DNA from 2 places in the Rhodopseudomonas parapalustris genome. Region 1 is predicted to be linked to the other one. Evidence: riboswitches for the same ligand, from Rfam matches in the RefSeq annotation. Region 1 holds a riboswitch; the other holds the start of a gene.
The links. A riboswitch is a leader RNA that binds a small molecule or an ion and turns the genes downstream of it on or off. The one in region 1 is predicted to bind S-adenosylmethionine.
Positions count from the first base shown of each region.

Region 2: another riboswitch for S-adenosylmethionine. It lies ahead of M9H71_RS11555 (O-succinylhomoserine sulfhydrylase); the one in region 1 lies ahead of metX (homoserine O-acetyltransferase MetX).

Region 1 is NZ_JAMKBZ010000029.1:50,656-53,858, forward strand. It holds gene hisC (histidinol-phosphate transaminase) at 1-499, opposite strand, end outside; gene M9H71_RS20610 (chorismate mutase) at 542-1,387, opposite strand; SAM riboswitch at 1,691-1,770, shown strand; gene metX (homoserine O-acetyltransferase MetX) at 1,874-3,076, shown strand; gene metW (methionine biosynthesis protein MetW) at 3,079-3,203, shown strand, end outside.
Region 2 is NZ_JAMKBZ010000010.1:148,081-151,283, forward strand. It holds gene M9H71_RS11550 (ATP-binding protein) at 1-494, shown strand, start outside; gene M9H71_RS11555 (O-succinylhomoserine sulfhydrylase) at 610-1,821, opposite strand; SAM riboswitch at 1,897-1,976, opposite strand; gene M9H71_RS11560 (2'-deoxycytidine 5'-triphosphate deaminase) at 2,086-3,192, shown strand.

The DNA of each region.
Region 1 (3,203 bases):
TGTAGGTCCCGGTCGGGTTGTTCGGGTTGGCGAGCCACACCAGCTTGGTGTTCGGCGTCACCGCCGCCAGCATGGCGTCGACGTCGGTGGTCAGATTCTTCTCGGGCGCCACCACGTTCTTGGCGCCGTTCGCCAGCGTGGCGATCGGGTACACCAGGAAGCCGTGCTGGCTTGAGATCGCCTCGTCGCCGGGCGCCAGATAAGTGTGCGCCAGCAGGTTGAGGATCTCGTCCGAGCCGGCGCCGCAGATGATGCGGGCGGGATCGAGGCCGTAGGCCTTGCCGATCGCCTCGCGCAGCACCCGCGAGGTGCCTTCCGGATAGTCCTCGAGATGATCCGCCGCGCTCTTATAGGCCGCGATCGCGTGCGGCGACGGGCCGAACGGGGTTTCGTTGGCCGAGAGCTTGAACACCTTGCGGCCGGGCTCGGCCACCGGGCTCTTGCCAGGGGTGTAGGGCGCAATATCGAGGATGCCGGGATTCGGCACGGGACGTGACATCGTCAACTCCGGAAAAATCGTCGGGCGGCTGAGGTCCGGTAATTACGCGGACTTGCCGCTCGGGGGCACCGTATAGCGCCTTGCGTGGCTGCCGACGAGGGCCGACGAACGGAGGGAGGCCCCCGCTGCGATCAGGGCAGCCTTGATCTGATCGAGGCCGCCGGGCGCCGGGATCGACACCAGCAGCGCTGCGCCGTCAAAAGCGGTATCCGGCACCGCCACGACGTCGGCCAGCGGCGACAGCGCCCGGGCGGTATCGGCGCTCCAGCCCGACACCCGGATGCTCCAGGTCTCGACCTCGGTGACCATGGCGCTGTCGGCGACCCGGGACACCACGAACACCGGCAGCGCCGCCGGGTGGTCGGCCCGTTCGATGAACGGCAGCCGGGCGATGATCTTGGGCGCGCCGTCGGCCTCCAGCGCCAGCCACCACGGAGTGTTGCCGGAGGTCGCCGACACCAGCGCCAGATCGCCCTTGGATTTCGCCACGGCATCGACCGCCGCGGAGGCGGAGAAGTGCGCCACGTAGGGGACCGTGAAGCCGAAATGGAAGCGGGCGGAATCCCGCATCGCCGACTCGCCGAGCGACTGGTCGGCGTGCACAGAGAATGGCGCCTGCACATAGGTAAAAGTCGCGATGATGACCCGCCAGATGCTCTCGACGGTGTCGAGCGGCAGAATGCCGTGATGACGCTGCACCAGACGCCGCATCATGTCGGCCTCGCGCGCCGGGCGGAACGCCGAGCCGACCTCCTGGGTCTGCTTCACCGCGATCAGCCGGTCGATGATGTCGCCGCGCTGCATCAACAGTTGGTGCACCTGCTCGTCGATGCTGTCGATCTCCTGGCGCAGCTCGGTGAGCGACGGCGGCGAGGGCGGCTTGGTCATTGCTTCAGAACCTTCAGGCGATACGCGATGCGACCTTCTGCTTAGGAAACCAGACGATTGAAGGCAAAGGAATTTGCCCTTGTTGGCCGAGGCGTTGCCGTAATCCGCAACGCGCCCCCTCTCCCGCTTGCGGGAGAGGGCTGGGGTGAGGGCATCCCAGGCAATGAGCCCGCGACTCGCGGAGCGGAGTGCCCTCACCCGGATCGCTGCGCGATCCGACCTCTCCCGCAGGCGGGAGAGGTACTCCGTGCACGGCGCAATGCCCCCCATATTGACGTCCGGCCGCCTTTAAGACTATCGTCTCCGCGATCCCGTGGTCATTTGAGCCGGCCGGCTTGCAGCCACGTTAAACAACTCGCTAAACAGGCCGGGGATAGTTCCGATCCCGGCCGAACCAATGTTCAGGCCGGGTTTTTTATTCGCCCTGCCGTTCTTATCTGAGGTCGAACCGGGGCATCCCGGGATGTCGAGGCCGTTGGCAGGCGTATGATGAATATCCATTCGGTAAAGGGGCAGAAAATAGCCGCCGGCGAGAGGACCCAGGAGGTCGATCACCCGCATTCGCTGGTCGCGCAGTTCGGGGCCGATCAGCCGCTGCCGCTGGATTGCGGCATCGAGCTGAGCCCGTTCCAGATCGCCTACCAGACCTACGGAACGCTGAACGCCGACAAGAGCAATGCCATCCTGGTCTGCCACGCCCTGACCATGGACCAGCACATCGCCAATGCGCATCCGATCACCGGCAAGCCCGGCGGCTGGCTGACCCTGGTCGGCCCCGGCAAGCCGATCGATACCGACCGCTATTTCGTGATCTGCTCGAACGTGATCGGCGGCTGCATGGGCTCCACCGGCCCCGCCTCCATCAACCCCGCCACCGGTAAGGCCTGGGGACTCGATTTTCCGGTCATCACCATTCCCGACATGGTCCGCGCCCAGGCGATGCTGATCGACCGGCTCGGCATCGACAAACTGTTCTGCGTCGTCGGCGGCTCGATGGGCGGCATGCAGGTGTTGCAATGGTCGGTCGCATTCCCCGAACGGGTGTTCTCGGCGTTGGCAATCGCCTGCGCGACCCGGCATTCGGCGCAGAACATCGCCTTCCACGAGCTCGGCCGCCAGGCGGTGATGGCCGACCCGGACTGGCAGCACGGCCGTTACTTCGAGCACGGCTGCTTCCCGCATCGCGGCCTCGCGGTGGCGCGGATGGCTGCACACATCACTTACCTGTCGGATGCCGCGCTGCATCGGAAGTTCGGTCGCAAGATGCAGGACCGCGAACTACCGACGTTTTCGTTCGACGCCGACTTCCAGGTCGAGAGCTACCTGCGCTATCAGGGCTCGTCCTTCGTCGAGCGGTTCGACGCGAATTCCTATCTGTATCTGACCCGCGCGATGGATTACTTCGACATCGCCGCCGACCACGACGGCGTGCTGGCGGCGGCGTTTCGCGGGACGCAGACAAGGTTCTGCGTGGTGTCGTTCACCTCCGACTGGCTGTTTCCGACCTCGGAGTCGCGCGCCATCGTGCATGCGCTCAACGCCGGCGGCGCGCGGGTCTCGTTCGCCGAGATCGTGACCGACAAGGGCCACGACGCGTTCCTGCTCGACGAGCCGGAGTTCATCGATATCGCGCGCGCCTTCCTGCAGTCGGCCGGTGCGGCGCACGGCATCGGCAAGGCGGAGCGCTGATCATGTCGGTGCAGGAAAGCTTGCCGCTGGAAGCGCACGCGCGGCCGCAATTGCGCGTGCATCGCGCCGATCATCTCTTGGTCGCCGACATGGTCGAGTCGGGCACGAAGGTGCTCGACGTCGGCTG
Region 2 (3,203 bases), on a different contig from region 1:
TGCGGCAACTGCTGACGCTCGCCCGGCTCGACGCGCATGCCGAAGTCGACGACCGCGCGCGCGTGCCGATGCGCGCGCTGATCGAGGAGGTGGTCCGCGCCACACCACACGCCGACGGCATCGAGGTGACGATCGACGACGATCTCCGCGACGTGGTGTGGTGTGGTCATCGCGAGTGTCTCGAGCTCGCGATCCGCAATCTGCACGAGAACGCCGTGCAGTACATGCGGGGCGGAGGGCAGGTGAGTTGGCGGATCGGCGACACCGCTGCCACGGTTCTGGTCGAGGACACCGGTCCCGGCGTGGCCACGGACGAGCTCGACAAGATCGGTCAGCGTTTCTTCCGCGGCCGCAACAAATCCGTGATCGGCAGCGGCCTCGGGCTCGCGATCGCCTCGCTTGCGGTGGAGCGCAGCGGCGCCGGCCTGCAGCTCGCCAACCGCAGCGACCGCTCAGGCTTTCGCGCCGAGATCACGCTGCGGTCCGATCGATAGCTTCGAGGCTGAGCTCCGTCATTGCGAACGCAGCGAAGCAATCACGGCATCGCGTAAGACGCCGGATCGCTTCGTCGCTCCGCTCCTCGCAATGACGACACGGAGCCTTGATCGCTCACACCTTGTCGAGTGCGGTGAGCAGATCTTCGATCAGGTCGTCCTTGTGCTCCAGCCCGGCTGACAGCCGGATGAAGCCTTCGCTGATGCCGAGCTCGGCGCGCGCTTCGGGTTTGAGCCGCTGATGCGTGGTCGTCGCCGGGTGGGTGACGAGGCTCTTGGCGTCGCCGAGATTGTTGCTGATCTTCACCAGCTTCAGCGCGTTCAGGAAGCGGAACGCCTCGGCCTTGCCGCCCTTTACCTCGAAGCCGACCAGGGTCGAACCGGCGCCCATCTGCTTCTTCACCGTTTCGGCCTGCGGATGGTCGGCGCGGCCCGGATAGACCAGACGCGGCACCTTCGGGTGGCCTGCCAGCGCGTCGGCAATCGCCGCCGCATTGGACGTCTGCTTCTCGACCCGGATCGACAGCGTCTCGAGCCCCTTCAGCAGCACCCAGGCGTTGAACGGCGACAGCGACGGCCCGGTCTGGCGCAGGAAGATCTGGATGTGTTCTTCGATGAACGCCTGCGACGACAGCACCACGCCGCCGAGGCAGCGGCCCTGGCCGTCGATGTGCTTGGTGGCCGAATACACCACGACGTCCGCGCCGAGCTTCAGCGGGCTCTGCCAGATCGGGGTGGCGAACACGTTGTCGACGACGAGGCGCGCGCCGCCCGCATGGGCGACTTCCGCGATCGCGCCGATGTCGAGCACGTCGAGCGTCGGGTTGGTCGGGCTTTCCAGGAAGCAGGTCCTGGTGTTGGGCCGCATCGCGCGGCGCCACTGGTCGAGATCGAGGCCGTCGACCAGCGTCGACTCGATGCCGTAGCGCGGCAGCAGATCCTCGACGATGTAGCGACACGAGCCGAACATCGCTTTCGACGCGACCACATGGTCGCCGGCGCGCAGTGGCGCCAGGATCGCGGCCGTGACGGCAGCCATGCCGGTGGCGGTGGCGCGTGCGGCTTCGGCTCCCTCGAACTCCGCCATCCGCTGCTCGAAGCTGAACACGGTGGGGTTGGAGAAGCGCGAATATTGGAAGCCGGCGTCGTCGCCGGTGAAGCGCGCCTCGCACTGTTCGGCGCTGTCGTAGACGAAGCCCTGGGTCAGGAACAACGCTTCGGAGGTCTCGCCGAATTGCGAGCGCAAGCTGCCGGCATGCACCAGGCGGGTCTCGCGGCGGAAATGAGCGGTAGCAGGGACGGGAATCGTCGGTTTGGTCTCGGACATGTGGTCTCCAGCGTGCCCACATCGGGACGATGGGGGCACAAAAAAACCGGCCTGGGGATCAACCCTCGGGCCGGGACCACAACGTCCCCGGCCTGTTTAGCGACTTGTTTAACGTGGCTGCAAGCCGGCCGGCTCAAATCACCACGGGATAAGTCGGGCTCTTAATCCTCCGTACTCTTCCCGTCAAGCCGGGCTTCGGCTAGCGGTTGAGGCTCGTATCTGAGTTTCCCGGAGGGCATGGCTGCGCTCCGAAGGACCAACATCGTGCCGTTCACTTTGCCGCCCGACGCCGACGGAATTCTGCCCGACCGCATGATTGCGGCGATGACGGAATCGGGCCTGATCCTGCCGGAATATCCGTTCGTCGAAAGCCAGATCCAGCCGGCCAGTCTCGATCTGCGGCTCGGGCCGATCGCCTATCGGGTCCGCGCCAGCTTCCTGCCGGGGCCGGACTGCACCGTCGCTGAGCGGATCGACGAGCTGAAGCTGCACGAGATCGACCTGTCGGACGGCGCGGTACTGGAGACCAACTGCGTCTATATCGTGCCGCTGCTCGAAAGCCTGGCGCTGCCGCGCCACATCGTGGCGGCCGCCAACCCGAAAAGCTCGACCGGGCGGCTCGACGTGTTCACCCGGGTGATCGCCGACGGCACGCGCCGCTTTGACATGATCGGCGCCGGCTATCACGGCCCGCTTTATGCCGAGATCAGCCCGAAGACTTTCCCGGTGCTGCTCCGCGAAGGCTCGCGGCTGTCACAGGTGCGCTTCCGCGTCGGCCAGGCCACGCTGGAGCAGGACGAGCTTGATGCGCTGCACGATGCCGAGCGGCTGGTCGATGCCGACGACGCTGATCTGACCGGCGGCGTCGCGCTCAGCGTCGACCTCTCGGGCGAGAATTCAGACGGCTTTGTCGGCTACCGCGCCAAGCGCCACACCGGCGTGGTCGATATCGATCGCCGCGGCGGCTATGCGGTCGGTGAATTCTGGGAGCCGATCGCGGCCCGCCCGGATGGCACGCTGATCCTCGACCCCGGCGAGTTCTACATCCTGGCGTCGAAGGAAGCGGTCCAGGTGCCGCCGGACTACGCCGCCGAGATGGTGCCGTTCGATCCCTTGGTCGGCGAATTCCGCGTGCATTACGCGGGCTTCTTCGATCCCGGCTTCGGCTACGAAGGCGCCGGCGGCTCGGGTGCCCGCGCGGTGCTCGAAGTGCGTTCGCGCGAAGTGCCGTTCATCCTCGAGCACGGCCAGATCGTCGGACGCCTGATCTACGAAAAGATGCTGTCGCGCCCCGACGCGATGTACGGCCAGCGCATCGGTTCGAACTACCAGGCTCAGGGCCTGAAGCTGAGCAAGCATTTCAAAACCTAAGCTCGATCAGG